Regions from separate parts of the Paraburkholderia sp. RCC_158 genome, predicted to be linked through region 2. Evidence: riboswitches for the same ligand, from Rfam matches in the RefSeq annotation. Region 2 holds a riboswitch; the other holds the start of a gene.
What was found. A riboswitch is a leader RNA that binds a small molecule or an ion and turns the genes downstream of it on or off. The one in region 2 is predicted to bind FMN.

Region 1 (9,536 bases), on a different contig from region 2:
GCGAGCGTCTGAAGCAGGAAGGCAGGGCACAGGTCATTGCAGAGAAGACGGGACTATTGATCGACCCGTACTTTTCGGGAACGAAGCTCATCTGGCTTAACGAAAACGATGAGCGGGTGCGCACGCATATCGCCGCCGGCACCGCTCGCTTCGGCACGGTCGATAGCTGGCTTCTGTACCGTTTGACAAAGGGCGACGTGTATCGCACCGATTACACGAACGCGTCGCGAACCATGCTGTTCAATCTTGCAGGACTTGAATGGGATCGCGAACTGCTCGCCGATTTCGGTTTGCAGAAACTGCGGCTGCCTGAACTGCGCCCGTCGGCATCCGATTTCGGCGCGAGCGATTTCAACGGCATTTTCGATCGACCCATCCCAATCGTATCGATGATCGGCGATTCCCACGCGGCGGCTGTTGGCGAAGGCTGCCTCAGTCCCGGCTTTGCCAAGGCGACAATGGGGACGGGCTCCTCGATCATGATGAACGTGGGCGGCAAGCCCTTGCCCGCAAATCACGGTCTGGTGTCGACGCTTTGCTTTGCCACCGAACAGCGGGTGGATTACGCGCTGGAAGGCATCGTCATCAGTGCGGGGTCAACGCCTTCGTTCCTCAAGGAAAAGCTGCGCATCGTCAAGGATTTTGCGGAAGCAGAAGAGGCGTTCACGGAATACGACAACGGCGGCGTGTTTCTTATTCCGGCTTTTTCGGGAATCGGTTGCCCGCACTGGAAATATCCAGGCGGCGCGCAAATCGTCGGGCTGAATTTCTCGACGTCCTGGCAAAACGTCGTGCGCGCAGCTTATGAATCGATCGTCTATCAGATCAGGGACGTGATCGCAGTCATGGAGCGGGCTGCCGACGTCCCGTTGCGCGAACTCTTTCTCGACGGAGGACTGGTTCAGCGGCCATTCCTTCTTCAATACCTGGCGGACACATTGAACCGGCCGGTGAGCACGCTGACGCTGAGTGAAATATCGGCTGCGGGCGCAGCAGCGCTTGCCGCGTTGAAGCTCGGGTTAATCAACTCACTCGATGCCTATCGCGAGACTCGCGTGGTGGCACGACGCGTTGAACCAGGGCCGGGCGTCGAAGCGGCTGCAAGAAATCACGAGCAATGGTTGCAATGGATACGACGGCTTTAAGCTCCGTCGATTAGTGGAGATCGGCATATGGCATTCCAGCAGCGTTTCGAAAACAAGGTGGTGGTTGTCACTGGCGGCAGCCGGGGTATCGGATTGGGCATTGCCAGGCGCTTTGCGCAGGAGGGCGCGAAAGTGTGCGTGTCGGCGAATGAAAAAGCCGTGCACGACGCTGCCGCGCAGCTACGCGATTCCGGCTTCGAGGCCCTCGCCGTGCAAACCGATGTCACGAGCAAGGAACAGGTTGTCGCGCTCTACGAAGAAGTCGCGGCCACGCTAGGTGAGGTTGATGTTTCAGTCCAGAACGCGGGCGTCATTACGATCGCGAAGCTGGAAGATCTGACCGAGAAGGAATGGGACAACGTACTTGCGGTGAACAGCAAAGGCGTTTTTCTGTGTTGCCAGGAAGCGGCGAGACGGATGCTGCGTGCCGGGAAAGCGGGCCGTCTGATCAATACGGCGTCGGGACAGGCCAGACAAGGTTTCGTCTATACCCCGCACTATGCAGCCAGCAAGTTTGGCGTTCTGGGCATCACGCAGAGCCTCGCGAAAGAACTGGCGCCCACGGGCATCACAGTGAACGCGTTCTGCCCCGGCATCATCGCGACTGACATGTGGTCGTATAACGACGAAGCGTGGGGCAAGCTGCTGGGCAATTACAAGCCTGGCGAACTCATGGCCGAGTGGGTCGAGAACATTCCCATGAAGCGTGCAGGTAGCGACAAGGATGTAGCAGGTCTGGTCGCGTTCCTGGCGTCCGATGACGCGTCGTACATCACGGGGCAGACCGTGAACGTCGATGGCGGAATGTTCATGTCCTGAGGCCGCGTTCGCAGGTCGCGAGACACGTTGCCTCGCGACTTTCTATCGGACTCGGTCCGCGAGTCTCAGGCGGTCTGCAATAGCGAAAGCTTATTCACTGTCTCGCCGCAAGCGCGCGCCACTTCTGCGCCCTTCACGACGAAGTGCTCAGTGAAGAACTTCACATGCTCTTCCCCGTGGTGAAAGTGGTGCGGCGTCAGCACGGCAGAGAACACAGGAACACCTGTTTCGAGTTGAACCTGCATCAAGCCTGAAATGACCGCTTGAGCGACGAATTCATGGCGATAGATGCCCCCGTCGACAACAAGTCCGGCTGCAACGATGCCAGCGTATCGACCGCTCTGTGCCAGCCGTTTTGCGTGCAGCGGGATCTCGAACGCTCCAGGTACTTCATAAAGATCGATGTCGCCGCTCGCATAACCAAAGTCCTCGATGACCTTAAGGAAAGAGGTTTTGCATTGGTCGACGATATCGCGGTGCCAGCACGCCTGGACAAAAGCGATGCGACCGCGGTTGCCGCCGGAAACGAATGCTGCTTGTGCTTCGATCAAGTGAGATGTGTTCATGGAGTTCAGCCTGTTTTGTGTGAACAGGGCGAAGAACAGCCGTTTCCCGCCAGTGCGGGCATTGTGGCTGTTCTGTTCTCTTTCATCCGGACTATACCGTCGGCCCCGGAATCCAACCGGGTCTGCTGACCTCTGTTATCGCAGCAATATCGAAACAGAGCGCTCGCGGGCTACGTCTGCAAAAGACGATTACCGCCGGTGGGGAATCGCACCCCGCCCCGAGAACGTGTTCTTGAAGAACGGTGCGTAAATTACCACGTATCCGGCAAATCTGCTGCGTCACCCGCACCACATTTCACTGCGTGCCTGCCTGAAATTGTTGCCCTCCAGGCAACATGGTGTACGCATTCGCGATGCTACTGGCGCTCGTCCCCGCTGACTACTATCTGTCACACGCTCCCTCCAAATGCAGGCAATACGGAGCGCGTGACACTCGTGGTCGTGCTCGTGAACCGCGTCGCGCGGTGCAGTGCGGCTCACCCCACTTAATCAATTGGACTATTGAACATGAGCGAAACAACTCGCAATGTGCGGCCGGTTATCGCCAACGTCGGCAAAGAAGGGTCAGGCGAACTCGTGTCTTCCCGCTACGGCGTGCGCGTGGGCGACGTTGACGTCGTGCTGATCAGCGATGGCGTTCTGCCGCTGCCCACCTCCACCATGTCGACTAACGTGAGCGAAGCTGACCGCAACGAATGGTTCGATGGTCGCTTCCTGCAGCGCGACATGTTCGACTGGGCGCTGAATATTGCGCTCGTGCGCAGCGGCGACCGCCTGATCCTGATCGACTCGGGCGTGGGCGACGGTTTCGAATACTTCACGCGCGCCGGCCGCTCGGTGATGCGCCTGGAGTCGGCGGGCATCGACCTCGCTGCGATTACCGACATCGTGATCACGCACATGCACATGGACCACGTCGGCGGCCTGAACGTTGCCGGCGTCAGGGCCAAGCTGCGCCCGGACGTGCGCATTCACGTGTCGGCGAAGGAAGTAGAGTTCTGGAAAAATCCGGACTTCAGCAGGACGGTGATGCCGGAAACTGTTCCTCCGGCGCTACGCAAGGCTGCTGCGACGTTCGCGGAACTCTACCGCGAAAACATCGTGCAGTTCGATCAGACCGTGGAAGTTGCCAAGGGCGTGTCGGCGCGCGTGACGGGTGGACACACACCGGGGCATTGCGTCGTGGACGTCGCATCGAACGGCGAAAAACTGACGTTCGTGGGCGACGCGATTTTCGAGGTCAACTTCGACCATCCCGACTGGCAAAACGGCTTCGAGCACGATCCTGAATTGGCTGCGGACGTGCGTATCGCGCTACTCAACGAAGCCGCGGAAACCGGCGCTCTGCTGGCCGCAGCGCACGTCGCGTTCCCATCCATCGGTCACGTTGCGAAGACGGACAACGGCTTCCATTTCGTGCCGGTGGTGTGGGACTACTGATCGGTGCCCGACGATCAACCATCGCCGTATAGATGGCACTGACGTTTGTCAGAAAACCGCCACGAGCGCACAAGGCTCACGGCGGTTTTTTGCAAACGGTCACTTGCCCTGGTGTGACCGCGGCAGATCAATGCGGTGCCGTTGATACCGGTTGCACGCATCTTTCATCCTTCAACGGAGCGCATCATGAGAGTGAAGAGTTTGTTGCCCGCAATTTTATGCACGTCGATGGCGCTGGCGGTCATCCCCGCGATAGCCGGCGCCGAGCCGTTCACGATCAGGGTCGATGACCTGCGTGACGGGCACTTTTCGAACGAGCAGGTGTACGGAGGCTTTGGCTGTCACGGCAACAACGTTTCGCCGCGCATTTCATGGGCTCACGTTCCGCGCGGCACAAAGAGCATTGTCGTGACCATCTTCGACCCTGATGCGCCGACTGGCGGGCTCGGCTGGACGCATTGGGAGATCGCCAATATTCCACCTTCCGAGTCGTCGCTCGAAAAAGGCGCTTCCGGCAATTCGAAGCTCTTGCCGGCAGGCGCCATTGAGACGTTGACGGACTTCGGCGAATCCAGATACGGCGGACCGTGTCCGCCTAAAGGGGAATCGCATCGATATGTCGTGACGGCGTCTGCTCTCGACGTGGCGCAAATCGATGTCGCCCCGGCGGCGAGTCCCGCAGTCGTCGCCTATCAGATGCATGGGAAAGTCATTGCTCAGGCGAAGTATGTCGCGAGATATCATCGCGCGTCGACTAACGATTAACGACTGACGGGTGCAAGAACCAGGATATCGGCAACCGTTCCTGGCAGCTCGGCTGCCGGTGGAACGGTTGCCGTATTTCAGATGCAAATCCTTTGCACGCCGTTCAATTGCACGATGCTCCGCTTATCGAGCGCAGGCTGATTGAGTTGTTCTCGTGCATAGATTCTTTCCGAAGCCGCGAGCCGATAGCGAGGCAAGTCGTCCGGTCCGGGCTGGATGTGCAGCATGTGCTTTGCAACCAGACCTTCAACTACGTCTATCGCATTCGAAAGATCGCCCGTTCCATTCGTTCCGTTCGCGACCGCCGCGAGGACCGCATCGAGCGTTGCGGGCTGTTCAAACGACGACAACCGCCGGAAAGCGGACCTCTCCTCGTCCGACAGCAGCGCGTAACTCCATCCAATCGATGCGGCGAGACTCCGATGCCTCGCAGGCGCATTGCGGCATCCCTGCCATTGAAGACGTGAGCGGGTTCCGAGCAGCGTCATGGTGCCGGCCAGTCCAAACGTCGCGACGCGCGCCGCAGCAAGTTCGATTGCAAGCGCAACGCCTTCCAGTTCGCGGCACATCTCCGAAATGGCTGCATAGCTCTTGCTGGTCTGCGGGAATCTCGCGCCCGCTTCCAGAGCGCGTTGAATGAATACCTGCACGGCGGGATAAGTATGCGCATGTTCGATCGAAATCACCTCAGGTCCCGGCGGGACTTCGAGCGCAGGCAGGCGGCAGACGTGTTCGTATTTCACTCGTAGCGCCTCGCGACTTGTCAGCACGAAATAGGTCGCGGATGAGACCGCGAGGATTTGCGTTGTGAGCGACGTCACCTCGTCGATGACATGCTCGCAGTTGTCCAGAATGATCAGCGCGCGCCGGGTGCAAAGATAATTGGCGATGCATGCGACGGGTATGTGGTGAAGATCGCCTAACCCAAGCAGACGAGCGAGCGTGAGCGCTACCGTATCGCCATGAGCGAGCTCGCTTAAGTCGGCGACGTGGATCTCCGAAGGAAACACTCCGGATAGTCTCTTTGCGAGAGCAATGGCGACTGTCGTTTTGCCGATGCCTCCCGGTCCCACAATAGATATGAGCCGATGTCTGCTCAAGTCGGACGCAAGCGTTCGCAAGACCTCGTCGCGACCTTGTGGGCAGGCGGATCCTGGTGCGAAGTCGCCGGAATGTACGCGGGGAGACGGTTCAGCAAACAACGAACTGGATTCGGCAACGATGCGTTCACGCGTAAGCTGACCAACAAAGCAGTAGCCGATGCCCTGAACGTTTTTAATGTAGCGCGCACCGTCCTCGCCGTCGCCCAGTGCTTTGCGTAATCCAGCAATGTTCACGCGCAGGTTGCTTTCGTCCACGACGATATTCCGCCACGCATGCGACATCAACATGCGCCGCTCCACGACCTGTCCGGCGTTCTGAATAAGCGCAATAAGAATATCCAGCGCGCGGCTGCCTATTTGCACGAATGAACCTGACCGTTCGAGACGCCTCTCGGCCGGAAACAGCGTGAACGGCCCAAACGATATGGCCTCGCCGTAGTCGTGCCGGTCGGTATTTGTCATCACGCCGGAACGCAAAAAATCTTCCTTGGCATTCATCTTCTCAGCAGACTCCGGATTGCGCGATTCAGGTGCATTGGAATAGACCCATACCACGGTCTCTCCGCGGCGAAACATTGCGTCACAAGCAATCCTAGTTGCGCCGCTCAGAACATGGAAGACGCCGGTGGGATATCACAGTGTTGCCGCCAGGACAACATCGGACCATTGAGCGATTGGCGTACTAGCCCATTCACCGTACCTCATCTGCAGAAGCGGTTGATTGGGCATAGAGTGCCAGCGAGACCTGGTCTCGAACGAGGTTTGCGCCTCCGCGTGTGGTCTGCTGGTGAAGCGAGTAGAGAAGATTAGAGAAGAGTTGATGCGGCGAGAAGCGAGAAACAACATCCCACTGTGAGACATGCCATGACAAAGATATCGGTTCCCATTATTTGCCTCGAATGCAACCCGGACGGAAGCTCCGTAGGGAATTCCGTTCTTTCTTCTGTTTTGCTGGATCTTCGACCCGACGGCGACGGAAGGTATAGATCCGAGTGCTCGCGCGGTCATCAGCAGATCGTGGCATTGCGGCAGCAGAAGTTCGAGATTCTTTTTGAACTCGCCGCTTACGCGATACGCGATGGACACTATCGACAATCGGTATCGTCCTGCACCGCGAGTCTCGAAGCCTTTCACGAATTCTTTCTGCGCGCGATGGCGTACGAGAACGGAATAAAGAAAGAGCGTTTCGATGCCGCGTGGAAGCTGCTGGGCATTAGCCCACAAAATCGCCAGGAAGCCTACTTGCTGAACTACCGGAACTTCTGCGCGCGGCGTCCCGTTCTACTCAGCCACCAACAGAACGACTGGAAAGACTCGGTCATGCAGAAAGGAAAAATGCCGACGCGCGAAGAATGCGTGAAGTTTGGCCAGGCCGTATTGCATGTATTGCAGACGGCGGTGGGAGACACGAGGGTTGCCTTTCCCAATGGCGTAAAGCAGGCAATGCAGGAACACGCGACTGCCGCTGAACAACACGCTTCCAGATCCGAAGTGCCGTGGAGCATTCGCACCATCGTGAATCTTGCCAAGGAGGATGGCGAACATCCCCATGCGACGCTCGAAGCCGAGCTCGCCAGAATGAATTGACGACATTGAAGCCGTCGATTGTTGTCCCCGAGACAACACGGTGATCTCCTTTGCGTGCCTACTGCCATTCGAGCACCAAGTCTACGATTTGTCGTGACGGCGGGCGGCAGATGAGTCGGCCGCCGCGATCATTAGCGATCGTCGCGCAGCGCAGCAGGGCTCGGTTTGTCGTGAGTTCCGGTGCACATCGTCAACTTGGCAATTTAAAAACTTAGGGCAAGAATCATGTCGCAGAAGATCTTGATTGTGGGTGCCGGCTTCGCCGGAGTGTGGGGCGCGCTTGGCGCGGCTCGCGTGCGCGACCGTGCCGGCGCAACGGCTGGCGACATCGACATTACGCTTATCTCGCCGAAACCCGAGTTGGAGATCCGGCCACGGATGTACGAAAGCGAGCCGCATCTGATGTCCGCGCCGCTTTTGCCTCTCCTTGACGCCGTCGGTGTGAACTACGTCGAGGGCAGTGTCGACGAAATCGCTGTCCGCGAGAAGACCGTGCGTGTGATAGCCGCGAGCGGCGCAACCCGCACGCTCGGTTACGACCGGTTGCTGCTCACGAGCGGCAGCAAGTTAAGCCGGCCGTCGATTCCAGGGCTCGCCGAGTATGCATTCTCGGTCGATTGCATGGAGGACGCATCGGCACTTGAAGAGCATCTGAAGGAACTCGCGAAGCTGCCCGATTCAAGCGCTCGAAATACCGTTGCCGTGGTGGGATGCGGCTTTACCGGCATCGAGATCGCAACCGAATTGCCTAAACGAATGCGCGCGCTATTCGGCCCGGATGCGGCGATCAAAGTGATCGTCGTAGGTTCGCAGGCCGACATCGGTCCCGATCTTGGACCTAACCCGCGGCCTTTCGTCGCCGAGGCATTCGCTTCGCTGGGCATCGAAGCGGTATTGGGCTCGAGTGTCGTATCGGTCGACGCGAGTGGCGTCCGAACCGCCTCGGGCACGCATATCGAAGCGCACACGGTGGTATGGGCGGGCGGCATGCGAGCGAGCACGCTTGCAGCGCAGGTTTCGTCGCGACTCGACCCGCTTGGCCGTGTCGAAGTCGCACCCGATCTGCGCGTGGAAGAAGCGCCCGGCGTGTTCGTCGCAGGCGATGTGGCGCGAGTGCGTAGCGACGATCAAGGGCACTACGCGTTGATGTCCTGTCAGCACGCAATGGTGATGGGCAAATTCGGCGGTCACAATGTCGCGGCCGATCTGATCGGCGAATCGACGCTTGCGTATACCCAGCCGTTTTATGCGACTTGTCTCGATCTCGGCGAGTGGGGCGCGGTCTATTCAGAAGGCTGGGACCGCCAGATCAAGCTGACGCATGCAGAAGGAAAAGCACGCAAGCAGATGATCAATACGCAGTGGATCTATCCACCGGCGCCGAATCGCGCCGATGCACTCGCGGCAGGCGACCCGCTGGCGTCATTTGGCTAATGCGTTAGTACGTTAGTGCGTTCGGGCATCGCGGTTAGTCGTTCACCATGGCTCCGGGCGGGGGCGGCATGAGTACTCGTCAGGCGCGTTTTTCCCGTCGGAGCGTCCGTGAGCGATTCGCTGGTGTTCGGTTATGCCGTCGTTCTGATCGACGTGGCACTGTGGCGTTTCAAAGTGCCGAAGCAAGACGTTTCGCGTCTATTGCTTCGGCTCGCGATCTTTGCCGTGTTCACGGCGAGCATTTTCACCGCGGGCCTCAGCCCCTTCCGACAGGCTACGCATCTTGAAGCGTCGCTGCTTCACGAAGCGGCGCAGGCCCTGAAGATATTCTGGTGGCTGACCGGTGCCCGCCTGTTCACGCTTGCTCTCGACGCACTTCTGCTGCCGCAGACCTGGCGCAAACAGAGACTGTTTCAGGACGTATTCGGCGCCGTGGTGTTTCTTGCCGCGGCAGTAGCCGCGACGGGATTCGTTCTGGAAATACCCGTTCGCGGCCTGATTGCGACGTCGGGAACATTGGCCGTTATTCTCGGTTTGGCTATTCAAAGTACTTTGCACGATGTCTTTGCGGGCATCGTACTGAATTCCACGGAACCGTACCGCGTGGGTGACTGGATCTCGATTGACGGCGCCGAAGGCAAGGTGATCGAGATGAACTGGAGAGCAACGCATCTTCT
Region 2 (9,536 bases):
GGCTTTTTCGCGCACCGAGCAGGTGTTGAACAGAATCACGTCGGCGTCTTCGGGCGTGTCGGTCTTGACGAGGCCCTCAGCCGCGCCGAGTACGTCGACCATCTTGTCGGAGTCGTACTCGTTCATCTGGCAGCCAAAGGTCTTTACATAAACTTTCTTGGTCATCGAATTTCGCCGGTCGCAGTGGTTAACCTGGGGGCGCTGTATAAAGGGTCGAGGAGAGGCGAAAACGTGCGCGATGTCCGTGGGACGGGGCTTCTGGTCGCCGTCGGCTGGGCTTTAGCCGCAGCCCGCGCGCGCTTGCCGCGTAACGCAATATTATAGCCCTTCGCCGGATAGGGCCTCGCGGCTGATATCGGTCTCCGGCGCCTCCAGCGCTGCGGGCGGCAAGCCGAGCAGGCCTTCCAGTTCGTCCGATACCTGCGCGAAGCGCTCGCTCAGAAAATCCAGCAGCACGCGCACGCGCGGCGCCATGAAGCGGTTGCGGTGGTAGAGCGCGTGCAGCGGCGCGTCCGGATAGCGCCATTCGGGCAGCAGGATTTTCAGGCCGTCCGCGCGCAGATCCGCTTCCACGTCCCACATCGACTTGATCACGATGCCGTAGCCGCGCAGCGCCCATTCGCGGGCGACGGCGCCGTCGTTGGTCTCGCGCGCGGTTTCGAGCGGCACCGTGTAGTTCTGCACTTCGTCACCGCGCGTGAACCGCCATTCGTTGGCCGGCCCCGAGCCGGTGTTGAGCACGATGCAGTCGAAATTGGCGAGATCGTGCGGGTCTTCGGGCTCGCCTTTGCGCGCGATGTATTCCGGCGACGCGCACAGCACACGCCGGTTCGGCGCGAGCTTGCGGGCGACGAGCGAGCTGTCTTGCGGCACGCCGAAGCGGATCGCCAAGTCGATGTCCTCCTGCACGAGATTCGACAGCGAATCCGACAGCGTGAGCGCGAACGTCACTTCAGGGTAGAGCGCGTTGAATTCGTCGAGCCAGTGCATCAGCAGATTGCGGCCGAAGTCCGAAGTCGCCGACACGCGCACCTTGCCGCGCACCACGCCTTGCCCGGCCTGAAGCGCGGCCTTGGCGTCGTCCAGCGATTGCAGCGCCTGGCGGCAACAGTTCAGATAGAGACGGCCTTCGTCGGTAAGCCGCAACTGGCGGGTCGTGCGCTCGAAAAGCCGCGCCTTCAGGCCGGCTTCGAGTTTGGCGAGGCGCGCGCTCGCGGCGGCGGGCGTGAGCCCCATTTTGCGGCCCGCCGCGGACAAACTGCCTTGCTGCGCGGCCTCGACAAAGAGGCGAATGTCGCCGAGATTATCCATCGCTCGCTTCAAATGGCATTTGAAAATGCTTCAAATGCTACGCCAATTATCAAATGGCCGCCGCGCGCCGACAATTCGTTTCTCGAAAACTCATGCGGCGCTGAGCGCCGCCGGAAATCATGCAACTGGATCACGCGACCATCGTCACGGCCGATCTCGACGCGGCCCGCCGTTTCTTCGTCGATATTGCCGGCTTGACGCAAGGCGCGCGTCCGCCGTTTTCCGTCGACGGCTACTGGCTCTACGCGGACGGCCGGCCGGTCGTGCATCTGGTCGAAGCGACCGCGCCCGACCCGTCGCTACGGGCGGCGCCACGCATCGACCATATCGCCTTCCGTCTGGAAAGCGCCGCCGAATGGCAGGCGCTGCTCGCGCGCCTGCGCGCATCCGGCGTCGTCTATCGAACGGCGCAAGTCCCGCCGATGGCCCCGCAAAAAGCCGCCATGCAGATTTTCGTGGCGCTCGCGCCGGGCGTCGTCGTCGAATTCGTGACGGCGCTGCATCACGCTCAACCGTAAAACCAACCGTAAAACTTCGAACCTGCAAGCTGGAGAACAACAATGCCGATTCCACTACTCGCGCTCGCGATCAGCGCCTTCGCGATCGGGACCACCGAGTTCGTCATCATGGGCCTGCTGCCCGAAGTCGCGCGCGATCTCGCCGTGTCGATTCCATCGGCGGGACTGCTCGTGAGCGGCTATGCGCTCGGCGTCGCGGTCGGCGCGCCGCTGCTCGCGGTCGTCACCAGCAGAATGCCGCGCAAGCTCGCGCTGCAGTTGCTGATGGGCGTGTTTATCGTCGGCAATACACTGTGCGCGATTGCGTCGAGCTATTCGGTGCTGATGATCGCGCGCGTCGTGACCTCGTTCGCGCACGGCTCGTTCTTCGGCATCGGCGCGGTGGTGGCGGCGTCGCTCGTGCCGTCGGAAAAGCGCGCGAGCGCGATTGCGCTGATGTTCACCGGCCTCACGCTCGCGAACGTGCTCGGCGTGCCGTTCGGCACGTTCGTCGGCCAGGAGTTCGGCTGGCGCGCCGCGTTCTGGATTGTCAGCGCGTTCGGCGTGCTGTCGCTGGCGGGCGTGACGGCGCTCGTGCCGAATCGCCACGATTCCGCCCCGGCCGGTCTCGGCCATGAAGTGCGCGTGCTGAAGGACCCGCAAGTCTGGACCGCGCTCGCGATGACCGTGCTCGGCTTCGGCGGCGTGTTCGTCGTGTTCACGTACATCGCGCCGATTCTCGAGCAGGTGAGCGGCTTCTCGCCGCGCGCCGTCACGCTGATTCTCGTGCTGTTCGGCGTGGGACTGACGATCGGCAACACCGTGGGCGGCAAGCTCGCGGACCGCGCGCTGATGCCTTCGCTGATGGCCATTCTCGCGGCGCTTGCCGTCGTGATGGCGCTGTTCGCCCGCACCAGCCATTCGCAGGTGGCCGCGGCGGTCACCGTGTTCGTGTGGGGCATCGCCGCGTTCGCGACCGTGCCGCCGTTGCAGATGCGCGTGGTCGAGAAGGCGGCCAAGGCGCCGAATCTCGCGTCGACGCTGAACATCGGCGCGTTCAATGTCGGCAATGCGGGCGGCGCGTGGCTCGGCGGTCTCGTGATCGATCACGGCCATTCGCTCGATACGTTGCCGTGGGTCGCGGCGGCGGTGAGCTTGAGTGCGTTGCTGCTGACGTGGTTCGCATCGCGCATGGACACGCCGGCATCCGATGAAGCGCGAAGCGGCGTGCAGGTGCGCGAGCGGGCGTGAGTCCTGGCGAGGCGTGCACGCGGAGGCCGTTGCACGCCATCACAGCCGCAATCGCAATCGCGACCACAACCAAACGCGCACTGCGCTCCGCATATGAAAAATGCGCACAAGCTTTGCGAAAAGCGTCCTCCGCAATACTGATAACAGTGTGAAGATAACTTCGTTGGGCGCTGCGGGGCGCGATGCTATCTTGCTTCCACTAACTGTTTGCCCGCCGCCCGGCGGCGCTTCTGGAGGCAATCATGCATTCCCCGCTTGCTCTGGTCCGCGATCCCACGGCCGATACCGATGCGCCGCCGCGTGCCGCTGAACCTTTCGACGCGCTCGAACATCTCGTCGGCGTGAATCTCGCGCGTTTGCGCGCGGAACGTCAGTTGTCGCTCGACGCATTGGCCCGCGCGTCCGGCGTATCGCGCGCGATGCTCGCGCAAATCGAATCGGCGCGCAGCGTGCCGTCCATCAAGGTGCTGTGCAAGGTGGCCGCCGCGTTGAAGGTGTCGGTCGCGGCCTTCCTGCGACGTCACGCGACGAACGGTTTCGAGCACTTGCCGGCGGAGCGTTCGTCGCGCGTCGTCAGTTCCAACGGACGCTATTCGGCTCGCCCGCTCTATCCCGACAACGAGCCGACCGCCGCCGAATTTCACGAGCTGCGCATCGCGCCGTTGCACACGGAAGCGGGCGTGCGCCGCGCGCCTGGCACGACGGTCAATCTCGTCGTCAGCGAGGGCACGCTCGAGGTCAGCGTGCACGATCAGCGCCAGTTGCTGGCAACGGGCGACGCGATCGTGTTCGACGCCGATCAGCCGCATAGTCTGCGCAATCCCGGCGACACCGAAGCGCGCGCGTTTCGAGTGACGCTGAAGGCCGAGACGCCGCCGCGCTGGGACGTGCCGGCGCAGCACGACACGTCGCGCGAGGCTGCGCCCGTTTGATCGAATGCGCCGCATAGGCGCCGCCCGGGCGCGAAACCCGTCCGGGCAGTAGGGGTTGCGCTGCGGTTCGCGCGCGACTGTTGTATGCTTGGCCCGCCGGTTCGTCCGGCAATCAGTGCGTCTTCAGGGCGGGGCGAAATTCCCCACCGGCGGTATGCCGGCAGCGCGAAAGCGCAGGCCGGCGAGCCCGCGAGCGCCCGCAATAGCGCGGTTTTCAATCGACCGAAAGCCGCCGCGGGGTCAGCAGATCTGGTGAGAAGCCAGAGCCGACGGTCACAGTCCGGATGGAAGAAGATGTGCAGATAGTCATGTTCGTTTCCGTGGCGCCGCTCGCATGTCGGAGTGGTGCGCGAACGCCGCCTGCATCGTGAGGCGGCGCTGCACGGCGCGTCTTTGTCTGTTTGCAATGCCCTGAAACGTTTCTCGCCCAACTTTTGCGATGAGCGTTTCAACCATGTCCTTTGCTACTTTTCCCGCTCCTTCGACGCTTGCGCACGACGCATTCGCCGATCTCCCGCTGCTCTCCACCGAAGCCGTTCCGCCGCGTATCGCCGCCGCCTTGCAAGCCATGCGCGAAGGCCGCGCCGTCGTGCTGCAAGACGACGACGACCGCGAGAACGAGGCCGATCTGATCGTCTCCGCCGAGCGTCTTTCCGTCGAAACCATGGCGCTGCTGATTCGCGAATGCAGCGGCATCGTGTGCCTGTGTCTGACCGACGACAAGGTCCGCGCGCTCGAACTTCCGCCGATGGCCGTCAATAACGAAAGCCGTCACGGCACCGCGTTCACGGTGTCGATCGAGGCGCGCGAGGGCGTGACGACCGGTGTGTCCGCACTCGACCGGCTGACGACGATCCGCGCGGCGATTGCCGATAATGCGAAGCCTGCCGACATCGTGAGCCCCGGCCATGTGTTCCCGTTGCGCGCGATGCCGGGCGGCGTGCTGGCGCGTCGCGGACATACCGAAGGCACCGTGGACCTCGCGATTCTGGCCGGGCTCAAGCCCGCCGGCGTGCTCTGCGAATTGATGAACGCCGACGGCACGATGACGCGCGGTGCCGACGTCGAACGCTTTGCCGCAAAACACAATCTGCCGATGCTGACGATTGCGGAGCTGGCCGAGTTTCGCCTGGCGCTGACGCAGGCGCGCGAATGCGTCGAAGCGGCTTGAATTCAAGGTGAATTCACGGCGGTGAGCGGCGTGGCGCGTGAAGTGAGCGGTTCTCTGAACCGCTACGACTGCACGTCGCCGAACTCGCCGCGCACACCTGCGTCGATCAACGCCGGCAATTCGTCCATGTGCTGCATGATGCGCGTGATGCCCATCTTGCGCAGCGCGTCCGCGTAGCCGTCGGGAATATGGCTCGCGCCGACAAACGCGATCGTCTTTATTCCCGCCGCGCGCGCCGCGTTCAAGCCCGCCACGCTGTCTTCCACGACGATGCATCGCGATGGATCGACGCCGAGCGTCTGCGCGGCGAACAGGTACACGTCGGGGAACGGCTTCGGCCGCGCGACCTGTTCCGCGCTGAACACGCGCTCGCCGAAAATCTGCTGCAATCCGGCGCGCCGCAGCGATGCGGCGACGCGCGACATGCGGCTGTTCGACACCACGGCAGCGGGCAGCGTCACGCGCTGCAGCGCGTCGCGCACACCGTTGATCGGACTAAGTGACGCAGCGAGCGCGAGTTCGACGTTGTGTTCTATCGCGTTCAGAAAATCGGCCGGCAGCGTGATGCCGAACGCGGTCTCGATACCTTCGAGAAAGCGCGACGTTTGCTGGCCAAACGCCGTCTTGACGATAGGCTCGAAGTCGAGGCCCGGAAAAGTGGCCGAGAGCGTCTCGTACATGACGCGGTCGGCGATGACTTCACTGTCGACGAGTACGCCGTCGCAGTCGCAGATAAGGTGGTCGATCATGCGTGGAGGAACCGGAAAGCGGTGGCGCGCGCAGACGCCATAGCCAGAAATAGCCGGCTCATGCGCGCGGTGCGAAAGCGCCATGATACGTGCTTCGGCGGCGCTTTCGCTCCATCGCATCGCATCGCATCGCATTGCGTTGCTCGCGATTCGCGAGCGCGCCGCGCTCAACGCACGTGCAGATACAGATAAAGACCCGCCGCCACCGCGCCGCCGACGAGCGGACCGCACACGGGAATCCACGCGTAGCGCCAGTCGCTGTCGCGCTTGCCGGGGATCGGCAGCAGCGCATGCATCAAACGCGGCGACAGATCGCGCGCGGGACTCATCGCGTAACCAGTCGGTCCGCCGAGAGAAATGCCGATGCCGAGCACGAGCAGCCCGACCGGCAGCGCGTCCAGCGCGCCGAGCCCGACTTGCGGCGAAGCGAGATACAGCACGCCGAGAATCAGCACGAACGTGGCGATCATCTCTGTCAGCAGGTTGTGCGGCACGCTGCGAATCGCGGGCGCGGTGCAGAACACGCCGAGCTTGACGTCGGCGTCGCCTTCCTTCGCGAAGTGCTGCCGATACGCGACCCACACGAGCAGTGCGCCCGCCATGCCGCCGAGCATTTGCGCGGCCACATAACCGGGCACCTTGGCCCACGCGAACTTGCCCGCGAGCGCGAGGCTGATCGTCACGACCGGATTCAGGTGCGCGCCGCTGTACGAGGCCGTCACGTAGACCGCGATGAACACGGCCATCGCCCAGCCCATGACGATCACGATCAGGTCCGCGCCTTTGCCCTTGGTGCGTGCAAGCAGCACGTTGGCGACAGCGCCGTCGCCGAGCAGCACGACCAGTGCCGTGCCGATGAATTCCGCAATGTAAGGAGACATCGTTGGTTATCCGAAATATTGTTGTTAGGGAAGCCGCGAGGCGGGCGGCTTCGTTGCGGCTTTATCTCAGGTTTGCGTTAGCCCTGCAGAACGTTCATGCGTGAATAGCGCCGCGCGCAAGCTCAGGATTTCGACGGCGTATCGGCCCAGGCTTTGGCGGCGCGAATTGCGCGCTGCCAGCCGTCGAGGCATTCCTTCACGTCCTCTTTGCCGAGCGCGGGCGTAAAGCGTCGATCGAGCTTCCACTGGCTTTGCAGTTCGCCGACATCTTTCCAGTAGCCGACGGCGAGCCCCGCGAGATACGCGGCGCCGAGCGCCGTGGTTTCCGACACCTTGGGACGCACCGCGTCGACGCCGAGAATGTCGGCCTGGAATTGCATCAGCAGATTGTTCGCGCATGCGCCGCCGTCCACGCGCAATTCGCCGATGCGAATGCCGGAGTCGGCCTCCATCGCCTTCAGCACGTCGAGCGATTGATACGCAATCGAATCGAGCGCCGCGCGCGCGATATGCGCGGACGTCGTGCCGCGCGTCACGCCGAACAGCGTGCCGCGAGCCCGCGCATTCCAGTGCGGCGCGCCGAGGCCGGCGAACGCGGGCACCAGATACACGCCGTCGCAATGCGGCACGCCGCGCGCGAGCGTTTCGATTTCAGCCGCGTTCTTGATGATGCCGAGACCGTCGCGCAGCCATTGCACGACCGCGCCGCCGATGAAGATGCTGCCTTCGAGCGCGTAGTTGATCTGATCGCCGATCTGCCACGCAATCGTCGTGACGAGATTGTTCTTCGATTCAATTGGCTTGTCGCCGGTGTTCATCACGAGAAAGCAGCCGGTGCCGTAGGTGTTTTTCACCATGCCCGACTCCGTGCACATCTGGCCGAACAGCGCTGCATGCTGGTCGCCGGCGATGCCCGCGAGCGGAATCTTCGACGCGAACACCGTGGTCTTGGTCGGCCCATACACTTCCGACGACGGACGCACTTCCGGCAACATGCTGCGCGGAATGTCGAGCGCGTCGAGCAATTCGTCGTCCCATTTCAGCGTGTGGATATTGAAGAGCATGGTGCGCGATGCATTCGTCACGTCGGTGACGTGCAGGCCGCCCTTGGTGAAATTCCACACGAGCCAGCTATCCACTGTGCCGAACGCGAGGCGGCCTTGCTTCGCCTTGTCGCGCGCGCCTTCCACGTTGTCGAGAATCCAGCGGATCTTGGTCGCCGAGAAATACGAGTCGATCGGCAAGCCGGTCTTCGCGCGCACTCGGGCTTCGAGTCCCTGCTCCTTGAGCTGGTCGCAGAAGTCGGCGGTGCGGCGGTCCTGCCAGACGATCGCGTTGTAGATCGGATGCCCGGTTTCGCGGTCCCACACGATGGTCGTTTCGCGCTGATTCGTGATGCCGATGGCGGCAATCGACGTGCCGTTCATGCCGGCGCGCGTGACGGCTTCGGCGGCGACGCCCGCCTGCGTCGACCAGATTTCCTGCGGATCGTGCTCGACCCAGCCCGGCCGCGGATATATCTGCTCGAACTCCTTTTGCGCCGTCGACACGACATTGCCGAGGCGGTCGAACAGCATCGCACGCGAACTGGTGGTGCCCTGGTCAAGCGCGAGGATGTACTGATCCTGCATTGTGTCTTCTCCATGCATTTTATGAGTCGCCGTGACAGCTCGAATAGCTTAAGCGGTTCAAGCAGCTCGAGCAGTTCAGGCTGCGTGCCGGCGACGGGAACGGCTTGTCGTTTCCAGCGCGCCGCAACGGAGTCCGCGCGTGCGCGTGGCCGAACGAGCCGAAGGCTAAAGCGGTTGTGTTCGGTCTTGTTCGGTTTTCTTGTTACGCGCGCTGTCGCTCGGGTTCGTGTGCGAACCATGCGTCGATGTCGCGCGTGATCGCGTCGAGCGTGCCCGGCTCGACGTGAAGGCCGAGTTTCGAGCGGCGCCAGAGGACGTCGTGCGCGCTGCGCGCCCATTCGACGTCGCGCAGATAAGTCAGCTCGGCCTCGTAAAGACCAGGCGCGAACGCGTGGCCGAGATCGGCGAGCGAATGCGCATGGCCGATCACCTTCGTCACACGCGTGCCGTAAGCGCGCGCGAGGCGATGCGCGAGATCGTCGGGCAACCATGCGTAATGCTGCTTCAGCTCGGCGAGGAAGCGCTCGAAGTTCGCATGCGCAATATCGCCGCCGGGCAACGACGCGCCGGCCGTCCACGACGGCGCGCCTTTGCCGAGCGCGGCCGCGAGTTTGTCGACGGCTTCTTCCGCAAGCTTGCGGAACGTCGTGATCTTGCCGCCGAACACCGATAGCAGCGGCGCTTCGCCCGCGGGCGCGTCGAGTTCGAGCGAGTAGTCGCGCGTGACGGCCGACGGATTATCGGCGCCTTCTTCTTCGAGCAGCGGCCGCACGCCCGAGTAGGTCCAGCGCACATCGGCCGGCGAAATTTTCTGCCTGAAATAGCGGTTGATGGAGTCGCACAGGTACTGCGTCTCGTCGGCGGTGATCGCGACCTGCGCGGGGTCGCCGCGATATTCGATGTCGGTCGTGCCGATCAGCGTGTAGTCGTGCTCGTACGGAATCGCGAAGATGATCCGCTTGTCCGGGTTCTGGAAAATGTACGCGTGGTCGTGCTCGAACAGCCGCCGCGTGACGATGTGGCTGCCTTTGACGAGCCGCACGCTGTGCGACGCCGCGCGGCCCAGCGCGCCTTGCAGCAGTTCGCCGACCCACGGGCCGGCGGCGTTGGCGA

Region 1: another riboswitch for FMN. It lies ahead of AB6809_RS27420 (6,7-dimethyl-8-ribityllumazine synthase); the one in region 2 lies ahead of ribB (3,4-dihydroxy-2-butanone-4-phosphate synthase).

Annotation. Positions count from the first base shown of each region.
Region 1 covers NZ_JBFUPM010000018.1:102,347-111,882, reverse strand. The annotation lists gene AB6809_RS27430 (glycerol kinase) at 1-1,145, shown strand, start outside; gene AB6809_RS27425 (glucose 1-dehydrogenase) at 1,173-1,964, shown strand; gene AB6809_RS27420 (6,7-dimethyl-8-ribityllumazine synthase) at 2,030-2,530, opposite strand; FMN riboswitch at 2,601-2,760, opposite strand; gene AB6809_RS27415 (MBL fold metallo-hydrolase) at 3,038-3,970, shown strand; gene AB6809_RS27410 (YbhB/YbcL family Raf kinase inhibitor-like protein) at 4,157-4,735, shown strand; gene AB6809_RS27405 (winged helix-turn-helix domain-containing protein) at 4,813-6,393, opposite strand; gene AB6809_RS27400 (hypothetical protein) at 6,703-7,425, shown strand; gene AB6809_RS27395 (NAD(P)/FAD-dependent oxidoreductase) at 7,651-8,859, shown strand; gene AB6809_RS27390 (mechanosensitive ion channel domain-containing protein) at 8,968-9,536, shown strand, end outside.
Region 2 covers NZ_JBFUPM010000010.1:194,436-203,971, reverse strand. The annotation lists gene miaB (tRNA (N6-isopentenyl adenosine(37)-C2)-methylthiotransferase MiaB) at 1-165, opposite strand, end outside; gene AB6809_RS20880 (LysR family transcriptional regulator) at 319-1,311, opposite strand; gene AB6809_RS20875 (VOC family protein) at 1,431-1,829, shown strand; gene AB6809_RS20870 (MFS transporter) at 1,872-3,059, shown strand; gene AB6809_RS20865 (helix-turn-helix domain-containing protein) at 3,302-3,991, shown strand; FMN riboswitch at 4,107-4,291, shown strand; gene ribB (3,4-dihydroxy-2-butanone-4-phosphate synthase) at 4,446-5,162, shown strand; gene AB6809_RS20855 (HAD family phosphatase) at 5,225-5,911, opposite strand; gene AB6809_RS20850 (MIP/aquaporin family protein) at 6,079-6,792, opposite strand; gene glpK (glycerol kinase GlpK) at 6,915-8,423, opposite strand; gene glpD (glycerol-3-phosphate dehydrogenase) at 8,626-9,536, opposite strand, start outside.